Regions from separate parts of the Billgrantia tianxiuensis genome, predicted to be linked through region 2. Evidence: riboswitches for the same ligand, from Rfam matches in the RefSeq annotation. Region 2 holds a riboswitch; the other holds the start of a gene.
The links. A riboswitch is a leader RNA that binds a small molecule or an ion and turns the genes downstream of it on or off. The one in region 2 is predicted to bind thiamine pyrophosphate.
Positions count from the first base shown of each region.

Region 1: another riboswitch for thiamine pyrophosphate. It lies ahead of tenA (thiaminase II); the one in region 2 lies ahead of EKK97_RS18970 (sodium:solute symporter family transporter).

Region 1 covers NZ_CP035042.1:1,518,201-1,526,870, forward strand. The annotation lists gene EKK97_RS07120 (PDDEXK family nuclease) at 1-740, opposite strand, end outside; gene thiC (phosphomethylpyrimidine synthase ThiC) at 861-2,756, opposite strand; partial or broken gene tenA (thiaminase II) at 2,790-3,457, opposite strand; TPP riboswitch at 3,537-3,670, opposite strand; gene EKK97_RS07135 (translocation/assembly module TamB domain-containing protein) at 3,723-6,005, opposite strand; gene EKK97_RS07140 (AsmA family protein) at 6,029-7,096, opposite strand; gene EKK97_RS07145 (lysophospholipid acyltransferase family protein) at 7,153-8,082, opposite strand; gene EKK97_RS07150 (DUF4870 family protein) at 8,087-8,461, opposite strand; partial or broken gene EKK97_RS07155 (VOC family protein) at 8,529-8,670, opposite strand, start outside.
Region 2 covers NZ_CP035042.1:4,074,380-4,083,049, forward strand. The annotation lists gene EKK97_RS18940 (TRAP transporter permease) at 1-1,671, opposite strand, end outside; gene EKK97_RS18945 (DUF1850 domain-containing protein) at 1,681-2,127, opposite strand; gene EKK97_RS18950 (TAXI family TRAP transporter solute-binding subunit) at 2,209-3,168, opposite strand; gene EKK97_RS25035 (helix-turn-helix domain-containing protein) at 3,562-3,744, shown strand; gene EKK97_RS18960 (hypothetical protein) at 3,840-4,028, opposite strand; gene ilvD (dihydroxy-acid dehydratase) at 4,169-5,860, opposite strand; gene EKK97_RS18970 (sodium:solute symporter family transporter) at 5,926-7,314, opposite strand; TPP riboswitch at 7,304-7,411, opposite strand; gene EKK97_RS18975 (hypothetical protein) at 7,537-8,223, shown strand; gene EKK97_RS18980 (peroxidase-related enzyme) at 8,240-8,670, opposite strand, start outside.

The sequences.
Region 1 (8,670 bases), 2.5 Mb from region 2:
GCCGTCAAGGCATCGGTGGCGGGAAAACGGGGGGCGACATGGAGTCGCTGGTGTTCAGCGCCGGTCCGTAGCCGGGGAGACGCATGCGGGTCAGGGTTCTCCAGCACGCCGCCATCACCATGCACCATATCGTGCAGCTCGCCGAGCAGGGAGGCGAGCCGGTCGGCGTGCTGGGCCAAGTGGCGCGTCAGGGATCTACGCTGCATGCAAGACGAACGCCACTCCATGCTGTCGGACAGCGCCCTGACGCGCTTGCGGCCATTGGCCTGCAGGTAACGATCGATGTCGAGTACCGGTTCGATGGCCATGACCTCGGGAGCCGAGCCGGGATCGTCATGTGACAGGCGGTAGATAGCCCCGGCCTTGACGTCGGCATACAGCAGATCGGCGGCGCAGCGTTGCAGTGCCTGCTGGAACAGCAGGGCAATGAGCGTACGGCATCCGCCTACGTCCAGGGTGACTGTGAGGGAAGGAGTATCGAACTGCTGGCGGTAGAGGGTATCGGCCAAGGCATCGGCGTATTCGGCGCAACGTCGCGGCTCGTCCGAGGGAAGGCTGGGATATGCCTCGATCCTGGTATCCCTGGGCAGCTCATGGCGCAACAGGATCACCAGCCGTTCGGTCGCCTGTGGCGATGAGTGGCATGGTATCAATACGATTCGCTGTGGACGCAATTGCAGTATCGGGATCAGGCTTGCCTCGGGGCGCTCTGTTACCAGCGCGACGTGCAGATGTGGCATGGACTCGCTCCCCTGGTCTCCATCTCCCTACAGGCTACATCCGAGCGCTCCGTGCTGTCGCCTGCGACGGCAAAAAAACACGCCGGCCACTTGGGCCGGCGTGTGTCAGGCGAAGGACAATCACACCTCCTTGTAGAGTTCCGCGCCCTGCTGGCGGAACTTCTCCGCCTGCTCCTCCATGCCCTTCATCACCGCATCGGCGTCGCCGGTGAGGCCGTGCTCGGCGGCGTAGTCGCGCACTTCCTGGGTGATCTTCATGGAGCAGAACTTGGGGCCGCACATGGAGCAGAAGTGGGCCACCTTGGCGGAGTCCTTGGGCAGGGTCTCGTCGTGGTACTCGCGGGCAGTGTCCGGGTCCAGGCCGAGGTTGAACTGGTCCTCCCAGCGGAACTCGAAGCGCGCTTTGGACAGGGCGTTGTCGCGGCGCTGGGCGGCCGGATGGCCCTTGGCCAGGTCTGCCGCATGAGCGGCGATCTTGTAGGTGATGATGCCGGTCTTGACGTCATCCTTGTTGGGCAGGCCGAGATGCTCCTTGGGGGTGACGTAGCACAGCATAGCGCAGCCGAACCAGCCGATCATCGCCGCGCCGATGCCGGAGGTGATGTGGTCATAGCCCGGGGCGATGTCGGTGACCAGCGGGCCGAGGGTATAGAAGGGCGCCTCGTCGCAGTACTCCAGCTGCTTGTCCATGTTCTCCTTGACCAGGTGCATGGGCACGTGGCCGGGGCCTTCGATCATCACCTGCACGTCGTGCTTCCAGGCGATGCGGGTCAGCTCGCCGAGGGTCTTGAGCTCGGCCATCTGCGCCTCGTCGTTGGCGTCGGCCACCGAGCCGGGACGCAGGCCGTCGCCCAGCGAGAAGGCCACGTCGTACTGCTTGCAGATCTGGCAGATCTCCTCGAAGTGGGTGTAGAGGAAGCTCTCCTGGTGGTGGAACAGGCACCACTTGGCCATGATCGAGCCACCACGGGAGACGATGCCGGTGACGCGCTTGGCGGTCAGCGGCACGTAGCGCAGCAGCACCCCGGCGTGGATGGTGAAGTAGTCCACGCCCTGCTCGGCCTGCTCGATCAGGGTGTCGCGGAACACCTCCCAGGTAAGATTCTCGGCCACGCCGTTGACCTTCTCCAGGGCCTGGTAGATCGGCACCGTGCCGATCGGCACCGGCGAGTTGCGGATGATCCACTCGCGGGTCTCGTGGATGTTCTGGCCGGTGGAGAGGTCCATGATGGTGTCCGCCCCCCAGCGGATGCCCCAGGTCATCTTGTCGACTTCCTCCTCGATGGAGGAGGTCACCGCCGAGTTGCCCAGGTTGCCGTTGATCTTCACCAGAAAGTTGCGGCCGATGATCATCGGCTCGGACTCGGGGTGGTTGATGTTGCAAGGGATGATGGCCCGGCCGGCGGCTACCTCGGCGCGCACAAACTCCGGCGTGATCTCTTCGGGTAGCCTGGCGCCGAAACCCTGGCCCGCATGCTGATGGCCGAGGATGCGCTCCACCTCGGCGGTGCCCAAGGCCTGGCGGCGCTGGTTCTCGCGGATGGCGATGAACTCCATCTCCGGCGTAATGATGCCCTGGCGGGCGTAGTGCAGTTGGGTGACGTTCTTCCCGGGCTTGGCGCGGCGCGGCGTGCGGGTCAGGTCGAAGCGCAACTGGGCCAGGGTCGGGTCGTTGGCGCGGCGCTTGCCGTACTCGCTGGTGGGGCCGTCGAGGAACTCGGTGTCGCCGCGCTCGTCGATCCAGGCGCGGCGCAGCTCGGGCAGGCCGCGGCGCAGGTCGATTTCGGCCGCCGGGTCGGTGTAGGGGCCGGAAGTGTCGTAGACCAGCAGCGGCGGGTTCTGCTCATCCGGGCCCATGCCGGAGGTCTTGGTCGGCGACAGCGAGATCTCGCGGAAGGGCACGCGGATGTCGGGCCGCGAGCCCTCGACGTAGACCTTGCGCGAGCCGGGCAGCGGCTGGATGGCGGCCTCGTCGACCTTGGCGGTCTCGGCGAGGAAGTGGGCGGTCTTGCTCATGGTAGGGATCCTTGGTGCATTGTTGTCGGTGAGTCAGAGGCTGCGGTCGAGCCCCATCTGCCAGAAATCGATCTCGAGCCGTGTGGCGTCGCGGAAAACCTCGACGAGCTCGTCGAAGCGTGCCGGGGTGACATCGGCCAGTCGGGTGTCGAGCCATTCGAGCTCGGCGCGCATGGCGGCCTGGAACTCCTCGCTCTCGTACATGGCGATCCAGGCCTCATAGGGATTGGCGTCGCCGCGTACGGTGGAGTCTTGGGCGTTCAGCCAGTTGGCGATCTCGCCGTAGCCCACTAGGCAAGGGGCAAGTGCCACATGCAGATCTAGCAGGTCGCCACGGTTACCGGTATCCAGCACGTAGCGGGTATAGGCCATGGTGGCCCGCGCCTCGGGTAGCGCGGCCAGTTGCGACTCAGTGATGCCCCACTCGCGGCAGTAACCCACGTGCAGGCCCAGTTCCACGTCGACGATGGCCTTGAGCCCCTCGTGGGCCTGGCGCAGATCGGCCAGGGTGCGGCTCTTGTAGGCGGCCAGCGCGTAGGCTCGGGCGAAGTGGATCAGAAACAGGTAGTCCTGCTGCAGATAGTGGCGAAAGGCGTCTTCGGGAGGGTGCCGGTGCCCAGGCCGCGGACGAAGTCGTGCTCGATGTAGGCGCGCCATTCGTCGTGGCAGGCGCGGGTCAGGTCGGTGAAGCGATAGCCCATCTTGCCTCCGGGTGTGAACGGATCCGGAGCGGGGCGAAGGGGAGAAGAGTGGGTCAGGGCTGAGAAGGGGGGACTGGCGCCCTGGCCACCGCTTGATTCCTACGCCGGTACGAGCCGGATCAGGTTCAACGGGCCCCGCCGTGACGACGCGTCTGAAGCAGACATGTCGTATGGCGATCTCAGCCGGTTCCACCGGCACCCCGTCAAGCGTTGTGGCCAGTCTAGCAGGTCGGCGGCCGGTTTCCAGCCATACGGGCCACTTGGCTCATTCGGCCTGCACCTCCAGCCGTTCGAACCAGGTCCCGCTATCGGGCAATGTCAGCTCGCTGGCGGGTTGGCCGCTGGCGTACCACGATCGGGCATTGCGTAGCTGCCAGCGGCGGCGTTCGCCATCCAGCTCGATGCCCAGCCGCAGGGGCCCGTAGCGGGCAAAGGCGCGGCCGGCCAGCTGCGAGTCGCGCAGGGCTAGATTGGCGAGCAGTTCCAGGCGTGTGCCGGCCTGCACGGCGAGGTTCTCCAGCCGTACGGTGTCGTCGTTCAGCATGACCCGTGCCTCTCCGCGTACCTCGCCGAGGGTGAGGCGTTCGCGCAACCAGCGTTGCTCGCGGGCGGCATCGACGAGCAGATTGACCAGCAGGCCGCTGTCGCGCATGGCCAGTTCCAGTTGGGCGTCGAGTTCCAGCGGCCGCTCCCAGCGCATGCGCCCCTCGGGCAGCTCGAGCCGCGCCCACCAGCCGTGGCTGAGGCTGCCGCCGGCGTCCGCCAGGCGCACGCCGTCGAGACTGAGCCGCGAGCCGGAGACGTCGAAGTCGAGACTCTCCAGGTCGCCGTCGGCAAGCCGGGTCTCCAGGTGCAGAGCGCCCTCGAGGGTCTGCTCGTGCAGGGCGAGCCGGGCATCCGGTGCATGTAGCGTCAGCCGGCCGCTGGCGCGCATGCCTTCGAGCTGCAGATGGGTGGCGAGACGTGCCTGGCCGCCCAGCAGCTCGATGGCGCCGCCCTGGGGCAGGTAGGCGTTGAGCGCGGCGAGATCCGCTGCCGCCAGGTGGGGAAGATCGATGCGCGTACTTAGTTCGCGCAGCCCTTCGGGCAGATCGAAATGGCGTGCCCGGCTGTGAATGTTCAGCAGCCGGCCCTCGATCAGTGCGCCTTCGCCCGCCTGACGGCGCAGGCCGAAGCGGGGCAGCGACAGGCTGAACTCGGCGCCGGGGTCGTTGACCGTCACGATCAGCGAGCCGTCGCCGAAGGCCTCGTAGTGCAGGAAGCGGGCGCCGAGCCGCTCGGAGTGAACGCGCAGCTGGCTGCCGGGCATGGCTTCGCCGTCGGCGAAGTGCAGGTCGGCGCTCAGGCGCCCGCCGCCCTGAATGGCCAGGCCGTGCTCGTCGGGCAGAAAGGCGTTGAGAAAGCCGAGCCGGTCGAGCAGGCCGTCCAGCCGCAGCGTGCCGGATAGCGGCCGGCGTGGCGCTTCGCTGGCGGGCCAGTCGAAGCCGCCCTGGAGCCTCGCCTGGCGAACCGCCAACTGGGTACGCAGGGGCTCGCCGCCGTTCGTCGCGGCGTTCAGGGTCAGGCGGCTGCCGGAGAGATCGAGGTGCTGGCGGGCGGGGTGAAGGTCGCGCAGCACGAGGCTCACGTCCAACTCGCCGTCGAACGCTTCCTGCAGCAGGCGGCCACGAATGGCATCCCCCGTCAGGGTAGCCCGCCCCTGGGCACGCTCCCCGGCGATCACGAGCTCCCCATCGCTGGCGGCCCGGCCGCCGTGCAGCCGTAGCAGTGCCGTTGGCGGCAGATAGGCATCGAGCACGCTGACGTCGGGGATGCGCGCGCCGCGCCATTCGATCTCTGCGGTGGCGGGGGGTGTGGCCTGTGGGCTCGCCCGAGCGGTGGCGGCAAGCGCGAGGTGCTCGGCCTGGAACAGTCGGTGACCATCGCTGAGGCGGGTGAGGTCCACTTCACCGAAGACGAGCTCCATGCTTGCCTCGGGGTCGGGCTCGCCGGGCCTGAGCACGAGATGCGCGCGGCCGTCGCCGCGGGCGTGAAAGCCGAGAAAGCGGGCTCCCAGCGCTTCGGAGTGGACGTCGAGCCGGCTGCCCGGCAGCGGCTGGCCATCGCGCACCTGGAGCGTGCCATCGAGTCGGCCGCCGCCCTGCAGGGCAAGACCGCGCCCATTGAACAGGTCGGTGAGGAAGGGGTCGAGCACGCCGAGATTGGCGACATGGCCGCGTAGTTCCAGTTCCGCTTGCCATGGGGTTTCGCCATCGAGCAGGGCGTCATCATCCAATTCGCGCCAGGCCAACGGCGAGTGAAAGCGGGCGACGGGCAGCGCAAGCGATGTGGTGAGCGGCTGCGCCTCGCCAGGGGCGGCGGCTTCCAGGTCGAAGCGGGTACCGGAAACGTCCACCGCGCCACCTTCGACGTCGAGTTCGGCGATGGGCAGCTGCAGGCCCAGCCGGCCGGTCAGCGGCTGCTCCCCGAGGCGCACCGAGATGGCCTCTCCGGCGAGATCGAAGCCGCCGGTGAGGTGCTCGGCGTCGTAGCTGAGTCCGCCTTGCAACCTGGCCGTGCCCCCTTCCAGCGTCAACGGTACGGGGGTGGCAGATAACGCTGGAAGGCGGCGATGTCGTATGCCTCGGCGTTGCGCCAGTTCAGTTCGGCGCGCAGCAGTTCGTCCGGCGGGGCATGCAGGCGCAGCTCAGGGGTCTCCAGCGCCAGCCGGAACCCTTCGCCGCCGAGCAGGGGGCGAGCCGAGGCAGCAGGAGAGGGTTCCGGTGTCGCCTCGACCATCTGGATGTCATCGAGTTCGAGGGCCAGGCGCGCGCTCTGTGCCACCTCGACCTCGACGGCACCGGAGCCGTCGATGCGGTAGAGCGCCCCCGCTTCCAGCCAGTGGCGCTCATCGAGCTGCACGCTCAGGCGAGGGGAATCCAGGCGCAGACGGCTACCCGGTTGGACCTCGCCGCGCTCGATGGCGATGTCGCCGGTGAGATCGCCGCGCCCGTCGATCTCGAGCCAGCCCAGCGCCGCAAGGTAGGGGTTGAAGACGTCATAGGCGTCGCTGCGTCCGGCCAGCGTGAGGGTGCCGGAGACGAAGCGTGTCGCCTCGCCGCCGGGGTGCTCGGCCAGCCTCAGCGGTGCCAGGCGCAGGTCGGCGTCAAGCGTTACGCATTCCACCAGTGCGGTGTCGTCATGCAACACCGTGCCCTCGTCCAACTGCAGCGAGGCGCGCTCGGCGCCGATCTCGCCGGCGCGCCAATGAACGCCGGCCAGCTCCAGGGTGCCGCTGCCCTGCAAGCGGTAGGCGTCGAGGCCGGCCTGGCGGATGCCCTCGGCTTCCAAGGTATGGATGCTGACTTCATGGTCGAGCAGGGGAGTGAGAGCGAAACGCAGGCTGGCGCGTTCGGCCGCCAGCGTGAAGCGCCGCTCGGCGGTGCGGCCGGTCAGGTGCAGTTGGGTGACCTCGAGGTGGCCGGGAAAGAGCGTCCAGGCACGCTCCCACTCGAGCGAGAGACGCGGCGAACGCTCGAGCTGATCGCGGCCCCAGGCGCTGGCGAGCAGGGCATTGGCGGTGGCGAGATAGAGCGCGTAGAGCAGTGCCAGAAACAGCACGAGCCAAGTCAGCGCCTTGAGCGGCCTGGGCAGGATCATGGATGGCGTACTCGTCCTTGAGGCATTCACCCCCTGCGCATGAACGGCGGCGGCGTTTAGTAGAGCCGAAACTCCCGGTGGTTCGGTACGCCCTGTTGCTCCTCGATGACCTTGCGGTAGCGCTTGTACTCCCACTGGTACTGGGCCGGGTCCAGGGCGATGGCGTCTTCCACGCAGGCGTTGACGCCGGTGGCCGACTGCTCCTCGTCGGTGGCATAGACGCGCTCGTCGGCGGCGAGGAAGTGGATGGCGAAGCCGCGCCCGGGGATGCGCCGGGCCACGCCGGTGACAACCCGGGCATCGGTGCGCGCCACCAGCTTGGGCAGCAGGGTCGCGGTGTAGGCCAGGCGATGATAGAAGGGGGCGAATACACCGCTACCCCAGTCGGGTTCCTGGTCCGGCAGGATGCCAACGGCCTCGCTGCGCTTGAGTGCCTTGAGCAGGGCCGCGACGCCGCGCGGGTTGGTCGGCACCAGGCTTGCGCCCATGCGCTCGCGCCCCTGACGGATCACCGGGTCGAGTTCGGCGATCTTGGGGGGCTCGTACATGGCGGTGAAGGGGAAGTGGCTCGAGAGCCAGAAGTTGAGCACCTCCCAGTTGCCGAAGTGTGGGGCCAAGACGATGACGCCGCGCCCTTCGGCCCTGGCTTCGTCGAGCAACTCGCGACCATGGATCTCGAGAATCGAATCCTCGACCCGCTGCGGCGCGGCCATCCAGGCAAAGCCCAGCTCGAGCATGGTGGCGGTGGAGTGGGTCAGGCTTTCACGGGCCAGCTGGCGACGCCCCACGGCAGCCTGCTCGGGGTAGACCTCGGCCAGATTGATCTCGGTGACCTCGCGCTCGCGACGACTCAAGCGGTGCACCATGGGACCGGCGATGCGGGCCAGACGCCAGAGCGTAGCGGGGCGACGGCCGGCCAGGGTGCGCCACAGCGCGGCGATGGCGCGACCCTGTAGGGTGGTGGAGGTAGGCTGCGACTCGCTCATGGGCTCAGATCAGCCAGGCGTCAACATTCTCGGGCTCGCGGTGCTCCTGCAGGCGCTTGATGCCCTTGACGCAGCGCACCACCAGCCAGACGATTACCACCAGCCAGGTCACGAAGCCGATCAGTATCAGCATCAGCAGGCCGGAAATGGAGAAGTAGAGCACCGCGAGCCAGAAGGTGCGGATCTGATAACGGTAGTGCTCATCGAACCAGTGCGGATTCTGGCCGCGATAGACATAGGCGATCACCACACCGACCAGCATGGTCAGGCCGCCAGTGACGATGCCTGCCAGGAACAGGGCGTAGACGACGATAGGCAGAGTGGTGTCGGGCGTGCTACCCGAATCGATGACGTTACGGCTTTCGGGACTATCGTTCATGAGTCATCCAGTCGGTCATGGTTTGCGTCAATGATACCGGCCGTGGGCGACATTGCCAGGGAGGCGGCTATTCGAGTACCTCCTTGAGCGGGCGGCTGATCTCCAGCAGGTTGCCATCGGGGTCGCGCAGGTAGATCGATTCGATAGGACCGTTGGCCCCTGTCGCGGGACCGGGCCGAGTTCGACTTCGATATCCAGCGCTTCCAGAT
Region 2 (8,670 bases):
CTTGCTGCCGGCGATAGCCGCTCCGGCGAAGCCCGCCAGCGCTATCGGTGGTGTGACGTTGGAATCCTGCGAATACCAGAACACCACCAGGTGGGCGATCAGCAGCGGGATGCCGAACTCGGCAGTCAGCGCCGGCCCCACCAGCACGATCAGCACGATATAACTAGCGGTTACGGGCAAGCCCATGCCTAGGATCAGGCTGGCCAGCAGCACCATCAGCAGCGCCAGCACGATGTTGCCGCCCGAGAAAGCCATCATCATGGCGGAGAACTTCAGCCCCAGTCCGGTAAGGCCCACCACGCCGACGATGATGCCGGCCACGGCACAGGCCATGGACACCGCCACCGCGTTGCGCGCTCCCAGCTCGAGCCCCTCGATCAGCTTGACGACGCCGGCCCACACCACCCGGCCGGTGCTAGCCAGCGTGACCGGCTGGCCCTGCTGCGGCGCAACGAACAGGAACCAGATGGCATAGCGCAGAGCGGCCACGGCGACCATGGTGATAACCGCATAGAAACCCACCCGCATCGGCGACATGTGCATCGCCAGCAGCCAGACAAGCACCGCCAACGGCAGCAGGAAGTGCCAGCCCTCACGCATCACGTCGCGCATCTGCGGCAGCTCGCTGCGGGGCAGGCCCTGCATGCCCTGCTTCAGGGCGATGATGTGCACGAACAGGTAGACGGTGGCGAAGTACATGATTGCCGGCAGGATGCTGACCTTGACCACGTCGAGATAAGGCGTGTTGGTGTACTCGGCGATCAGGAAGGCACCGGCCCCCATCAGCGGCGGCATGATCTGGCCGCCGGTGGAAGCGGCGGCCTCGATACCGCCGGCCTGGTGCGGCTTGTAGCCCAGGCGCTTCATCAGCGGAATGGTGAAAGCCCCGGTGGTCACCACGTTGGCGATGGCGCTGCCCGAAATCGAGCCCATGCCGGCGGAGGCGATGACCGCCGCCTTGGCCGGACCGCCGCGCTGGCGGCCGGTGGCGGCGTAGGCCATGTCGATGAAGAACTTGCCGGCGCCGGTGCTCTCGAGGAAGGCGCCGAACAGCACGAAGACGAAGATATAGGTGGCCGCTACGCCCAGCGGCAGGCCGAAGATGCCCTCCTGGCCCAGGTAGAGCTGACCCACCACACGATCGATGTTGTAGCCACGGTGTCCGAGGATGCCGGGCAGCCATTCGCCCAGCCAGGGCAGCTCGCCACGCGGTCCGGCGAAGGCATAGACGATCGCCAGCGCACCGATAATGGTCATGCCCAGCCCCACCGCGCGACGGCTGGCTTCCAGCACCGTGATGGTGGCAATGCAGCCGACGATGATATCGGTCTGGCTCCAGAACCCGGCGCGACGGATGATCTCGTCCAGGTAGAGCACCAGGTAGCCGCCGGTGATCAGCGCACCGGCGAAGAAGATCGCATCGATGGCCCAGCCCAGCACACCGCGTCTGCGATTGGGACCGAAGACGGGAAAGATCAGAAATGCCAGCATCATGATCAGCATCAGGTGGATGCTGCGCTGATAGAACAGGCCCAGCGGCTGGATGCCCGCCGAGTAGAGCTGGAATAGCGACAGACCGACGGCGACCAGGGTGATCAACCACAGGATTGGTCGGGGCTGGATGGCATTGCCACCGGGTACGGTGACAGGAGGGTTGGCAGATTCGCTCATGCGCGCCTCTCAGGGGGTGGAATCAGGGGTGCGCAGGTGGATCGTCACCCGCTCGCCGGCCGCCAGTTCGCTCAGGCTGGTCCGACGTCCCTCATGCAGCAGTCTATGGTCGACCCTGGCGGAGCCGACCCGTAGTCGATAGCGGTTGCCGGGCACCGGCTCGTCGATATCCTCGATCCAATAGCCGCCCTGACCGTCCGAAACCTGGCGGCCCCGCCCCGGTACGTGGCCGAGGCCAGCGGCAAAATCCGGCTGGTGGCTGCGCTCCAGCACCATCTTCCCTTGGTCGTGGCGATAGCAATCCTGCACACGAATGCCCGTTACGGAGTGATTCCACTCCAGGCACCAGCGTTCGCCCTCCGGCATCGGCAGCGTCACCAGCACATTGCCGTGATCGTCGAGCACTTCCAGGCGCGAAGTATCGGCCCAGGCCGTGACACAGTACAGGGCCAACACGCAGAAAGTCGCCGGCCCAAGGGCACGGCGACTCCTGCGCAGGTTCGAGGCAAGCATCATGGATGCCTGACAGGGCGAACCTTACGGACGCTGGTGGTCGGCCACTTCGGCACCCACTTCCTCATAGTAGCGCAGCGCGCCGTCGTGGAAGGGAACCGGAGTGGAGTCGATGCTGAACTCGACGGTGGTGTCGTTGGCCGCCGGATGCACCGCGATCAGCTCGTCGGTACGCTCGAACAGCAGCTTGGTCAGCTCGTAGGCCAGCTCTTCGTCCATATCGGCGTTGACGACCAGCACGTTGGGGATGCTGATGGTCCGCACCGCCTCGTCCATGCCTTCGTACATGCCGGCGCGCAGCTCGTATGGCGCGAAGACCGGCTCGGCCTCGCGGGCGTTCTCGATCTCTTCATCGGAGAAGCCGATCAGGCGAATGTCGCGCGTGGCAGCCAGGTTGAGGATCGAGCTGGTGGGCGGTCCCACGCTCCAGAAGCCCGCGTCGATGTCACCGTCGCGGATGGCGTCGGCGGTCTCGTTGAAGTTCAGGCGTTGCGGCGTGAAATCGTCATAGGTGATGCCGTTGGCCTCCAACAGGGCACGCGCGTTGAGCTCGGTGCCGCTGCCCGGCGCGCCGACGGAGACGCGCTTGCCCTTGAGATCCTCAAGCGACTGGATGTCGGAATCGGCCAGGGTGACAAGCTGCACCGCGTTGGGATAGACCGACGCCAGGGCGCGGGTGTTCTCGATCTGGCGACCTTCGAAGTCGCCGGAGCCGCTGTAGGCCTGGTAGGCGGTATCGGCCAGCACCAGCGCCAGGTCGGCGTCACCGCGCATGATCAGGCCCATGTTCTCCACCGAGGCGCCGGTGACCTCCGCCGTGGCGCTGGCTCCCTCGATGTGGTTGTTGATCATCTCGGCAAGACCGCCGCCGATCGGATAGTAGACGCCGCCGGTGCCGCCAGTGGCGATCGAGAGCTGCTGGGCAGCGGCCAGGGGGGCCGTGGCCATCAGCGAAGCGGCCGCGACATATTTGAGAGCGCGCATGAGTCTCCTCCGTCCTGAAACCGGATCGTTTATGGTTGTTCCTGGAACGCACCGGGGAAACCGGTCGTTTACCTGACAAAAGCTAGCACGCCCCTGCACTGAGAGGCTAATCGATAGTTTCTACGTTCTGAAGGATTTTCGGCAATCCCACCAAGGTCGGTTTAGCCCGACAGGCCGTCGGGGCGTGCACTGAGCAGCATGCGTCGCAGCGTCACGAAAAAGTCGCGAATCGGCACTGGCAAAATTGCCGAAATGCCCCCATGATGTGGTTGTCGCAACCGCCCACTGGAGAATCATGAGTACGGCACGACACACTTCCAACGCGGAACCTCTCGACCCCCGCGAAGTTGCCCTGACCTCGATGTCAGGGATTTGGAAAAGCGCACACGCCTGATGCGCATCGTTACACGGCTCATCGCCGTATCCGACCTCGGCTGCCGCGAGATCGCTCGCCGCGCCGGACTTCCGGCACAGAAGATCAGCGATCTGCTGGCCGGCCGCCTCGAGCATCTCTCGCTCGATGAGCTACGCCTCGTCTATCACACCATCGATCCGGAAGGCGCCTTGAACTACTAGGGCCGCCGGGTTCCCGTTGTGATTGGCTCAGACACATCGACGCCTCGTCCAAGGACGAGGCGTCGTTTTGACGCCGCCAGAGAAAACGGCGGCACTCAGTTCTCACGCTGCTCGAATGCCTCGGCGGCCTGAATGGCCTCCCTCTGAGTCTCGTGCTCGGAGACGACCACCTCGTTGTCGGGATCCGATTCGTCGACTACGTTCCAGCCGATTACCGTCTGGTTGAGGTCGCTCGCCTCGTAGATGGGTTCCACCCGCGCCTGCTTGTTGCTCGCCTTTTTCATAGGACCTCCCTGAGCGTTGCGATTGGACTCGTCTCGCACGGTGCGGCACCCCGCATCCGTACTCGATCAAGCTAGCCAAGCTCTGCCGGAAAGCCAAACGGGGCCTCCTGGCACTTGGTTCTTGGCTCATGGCTCATGGCTCATGGCTCCTTGGGCAGGTCCGTGACCGCCCCGGTCGAGGCCGAGCTGACCGTGCGCGCATACTTGGCCAGTACGCCGCGAGTGTAGCGCGGCTCGGGCTGTCGCCAAGCCGCACGGCGGCGGGCAAGCTCTCCCTCATCGACATGCAGCTCGATGGTATCGGCCTCGGCGTCGATGGTGATGGCGTCGCCATCCTCCACCAGCGCCAGCGGGCCGCCATCGAAGGCTTCGGGCGAGACATGTCCCACTACGAAGCCGTGGCTGCCGCCGGAGAAGCGCCCATCGGTGATCAGCGCCACCGAATTGCCCAGGCCGCGGCCCATGATCGCCGAAGTCGGCGTGAGCATCTCACGCATCCCCGGGCCACCCCTGGGGCCCTCGTAGCGGATCACCACCACGTCGCCTGCAGCTACGGTGCCGTCGTCGATGCGCGCCTGGGCCTCCTCCTCCGAGCCGAATACCCGGGCACTGCCGGAAAACCGGGTGCCCTCCTTGCCGCTGATCTTGGCCACCGCTCCTTGGGGCGCCAGGTTACCGTAGAGGATGCGCAGGTGGCTCTCCTCCTTCAGCGGGGCATCCAGCGGTGCGACGATCTGCTGACCCTCGGGGTAGGGTTCGACTCCGGCCAGGTTCTCGGCCAGCGTGCGCCCCGTCACCGTGAGACAATCGCCGTGCAGCATGCCAGCCTCGAGCAGAGTCTTCATCAACGGCTGGATGCCACCGATCTCGACCAGCTCGCTCATCATGTAGCGCCCGCTGGGGCGCAGGTCGGCCAGCACCGGCACGCGGCGGCCAATCGCGGTGAAATCGGCAAGCGACAGCGGCACGCCCACGGCACTGGCCATGGCGATCAGGTGCAGCACCGCATTGGTGGAGCCGCCCAAGGCAATGACCACGGTGATGGCGTTCTCGAACGCCTGGCGAGTCATGATGTCGGAGGGCTTGAGGTCGCGCTCGAGCAGTTCGAGCACGGCGGCACCGGCCGCCTCGCAATCGGCGCGCTTGGCCTGGGACACCGCCTCCTGCGCCGAGCTGCCGGGCAGGCTCATGCCCAGCGCCTCGATCGCCGAGGCCATGGTATTGGCGGTGTACATGCCACCGCAGGAGCCGGGACCGGGAATTGCCGTTTCCTCGATCTGCTTCAGCTCGATCCGGTCGATGTCGCCGCGGCCGTGGGCGCCCATGGCCTCGAATACCGAGACGATGTCGGTGCGGTTGGCACCGGGCCGAATGGTGCCGCCATAGACGAACACACTGGGGCGATTCAAGCGCGCCAGGCCGATCAGGCAACCCGGCATGTTCTTGTCGCAGCCGCCGATGGCCACCAGCCCATCGAAGCCCTCGCAACCAGCCACGGTCTCGATGGAATCGGCGATCACCTCGCGCGAGACCAGCGAGTACTTCATTCCCTCGGTGCCGTTGGCAATGCCGTCGGAGATGGTGATGGTGTTGAAGATCACGCCCTTGCCACCGGCCGCATCGGCGCCGTCGCGGGCTCGCTCGGCCAGCTCATGAATGTGGCTGTTGCACGGTGTGACCATGCTCCAGGTCGAGGCGATGCCCACCTGGGGCTTGCTGAAGTCCTCGTCGGAAAAGCCCACCGCGCGCAGCATGGCACGGCTGGCAGACTTGCCGACACCATCCACCACCGGGGCGGAGTGGCGACGGCGCGGGTCCGGGGTATCGCTCATGGGGCGCTCTCCGTTTCGGTTACGCACCCCTGAGGTTGGTCGTTATGGCGCCTTCTGGCAAATGCTCAGACGGTGCGCGGCATGGCGCGGGGCTTGAGCCAGGCGATCGTCAGGCTGACCAGAGTCGAAGCCACCAGTGCCCCGAGGAAGGGCGGCAGCGTGGGAATGCTATCGGGAAAGCTCGCCGCCAACACACCCGCCGCAGCGCTGCCGTATGCCACCCAGCCCGGCAGAATCGCGCCGAGCATGCCCGCCACGCCTCCCGCCACTGCCGCCAGCGGCGTCATACGCTGCCACAGTCCCAGCAGCACCGGCACCACGATGGCGGCACACAGCAGATCGGCGATCAGGAACAGCCGCAGCACCGAGAGCCCTTGCAGCGCCACGATCACCACCGGCACCATCAGCACCACGGTGACCAGCCGCGCCGCACCGATGGATAACCCTCGCCTGCCCGACCCCGCCACCGCCAGCGAAGCAATACCGTTCTGCAGGGTATCGACGCTGGAGGCGACCAGAGTGACCGCCAGTACCAGGGCCGGCAACGCCAGCCAACCCGGCGCTTCGGCCAACAGGGCAAAGAAGGGAATCGGCGGCTCGCCGAGCGACACGCCACTCATCGCCGCCAACATGCCAAGCCCACCCACCAGGGCGACCACCGCCACGGTGGTCGCCCCGCCCAGCCAGGCACCGCGGTTGAGGGCACGCTCGTCGCGAGCCGCCCAGACCCGCTGCCAGTAACCTTGATGGAACAGGTTGGCCGCGGTCACGGCGATGATCAGCGTCAGCGCCACGCCCAGCGCGCTGCCGACGGGAATGGCCGGCAAGGCCGCCTGGACAGGCATTTCGGGCAGGCGTACGAGCGCCACGCCGCCCACCACCAGCAACAACACGATCAGCAGCCAGGCCTGCCAGCGATCCGTGGCCAGGCTCGCACGCAGCCCACCGATGGCGGTATAGAGCAGCGTGGTCACGGCCACGCCGATCACCACCAGCGCGGGGGGCACGTCGGAAAGCAGCGCGGTGATCGCCCCGATGGCGGTCAGTTCGGCGGCAAGAAAGCAGGCCATGTAGAGAATCGAGATCAGCGATACCCAGCGGCGCACGCCGGCGCCGTAGCACGCCTCGGCGAACTCGCCGATGCTGCGCCCTTCAGGCAGGTGGCGACGAATCGCGGGGCCGTAGAGCCCCAGCACGATGAACGGCAGCGCTGAACCGATGGCGTAGCCCGCCAGCGCCACCGGGCCGACGAAGGCACCGATCTCCGGCGGCGCGAAGAGGATCCATGCTCCCATCCCAGAAGCCAGGAACGACAACCCCAAGGTCGAGGCAGACTGGGAATTGCGGGCGGTGACGTAGTCGTCGAGGGGGCCGTCGGCCCGGCGAGCCCGCAGGCCCAGTAGCGCAAAGCATAGCAGCGCCGCGCCGAGTACGGCAGACGTCAGGTATGACATGTCGCACTTCCTCCGCCGGCATGAACCGGATCAGGTTCCAGGGTCAGCGTAGGCGCTCTCTCAGCCTCGCCGCAGCGAGACTCCCCTGGCGACAGTGAATGAATTTTTCTTCGCAAGGCTCAAGCTGGCCCCATACGGGCCGATATGACCTCGAGCCCCTGGAATGATATAACTGATATAACAGCGAAAAAACCAGACACTCCTCCCCGCAGGGAACCTGTCATGCCATTCAGCGAAGCCAAGGAACACGCCCCAGGGCGCCTTCATCACATCTTTGCCGACCCCTACTCCGCTTTCGACAACCTGGCCGTCGAGCGCCAGTTGCACCTGCGGGTCGCACTGCAGGCGCTGGTCTGCGAGCCATTGGCTGGCGGCCATCTGACGCTGCGCGTCATCCATGGCTGGGAGAACGGAGGCTTCGACCCGGCCGACCTGGCCCATAGCGACAAGCGCATTGCCTCACTCGACGAACTCGATCGGGTGCGCCTGCACTTCCAGCAGGCCTTCGAGAAAGCCGCCCCATTACCGCATGACGAGACGTCGTTGCTGGCCGGGCCGCTGGCCGAGGCCATCGCTGCCGCCGAGGCCAAAGGGCAGGTGCTCGACGAAGAGACGCGCACCATTCCCGCCCGCTGGCCCGCCTTCGAGCGTGGCCTTTCGCTGTACACCTTCTTCAAGGTCTATCACCGCCTGACTTACGGCGAGGACGACAGCTACCGCTCGATCCACTGCCAAACACCGGATGGCGCTCGCGAGATTCACGAGTTCCATCTCGAGGAGGGCGAGTTCGCCGTGGTGTGCCCCGCCGAGGGCGCATCCGGTGACAGCGTACTCGTTCTACACGTCAGCCAGCTCGAGCCGGTACTGATGCTGTTGGAGGCGTGCCGCCACCTGGCCCCTACACGCTGAGCCCTCGCTTCTCTTCTCACTTCTCCCTCGGCACCCGTCCCATCAGGTAGAACTCAGGGTTGGGCGGCGTGCCGGTGAGGGTGACCAGGCGGTTGGAGAGGCCGAAGAAGGCGGTGATGGCGCCGATATCCCAGATGTCGTCATGGGTGAAGCCGACCTCGGTGAGACGCGCCTGCCATTCGTCGGTGAGTTCCCCTACCTCCAGGCCGCAGTGCAGGGCGAAATCGAGCATCACTCGGTGACGTTCGCTGAGCGGCGCGGTGCGGTGGTTGATCGCCACTTGGTCGGCCAGCAGCGGATCCTTGCTGTAGATGCGCACCAGCGCGCCGTGGGCTACCACACAGTAGAGGCAACGGTTGCGGGCACTGGTGGCCACCACGATCATCTCCTTCTCCGCCTTGGTGAGGGTGTCGGACTCCCGTTCCATCAGCGCATCGTGGTAGGCGA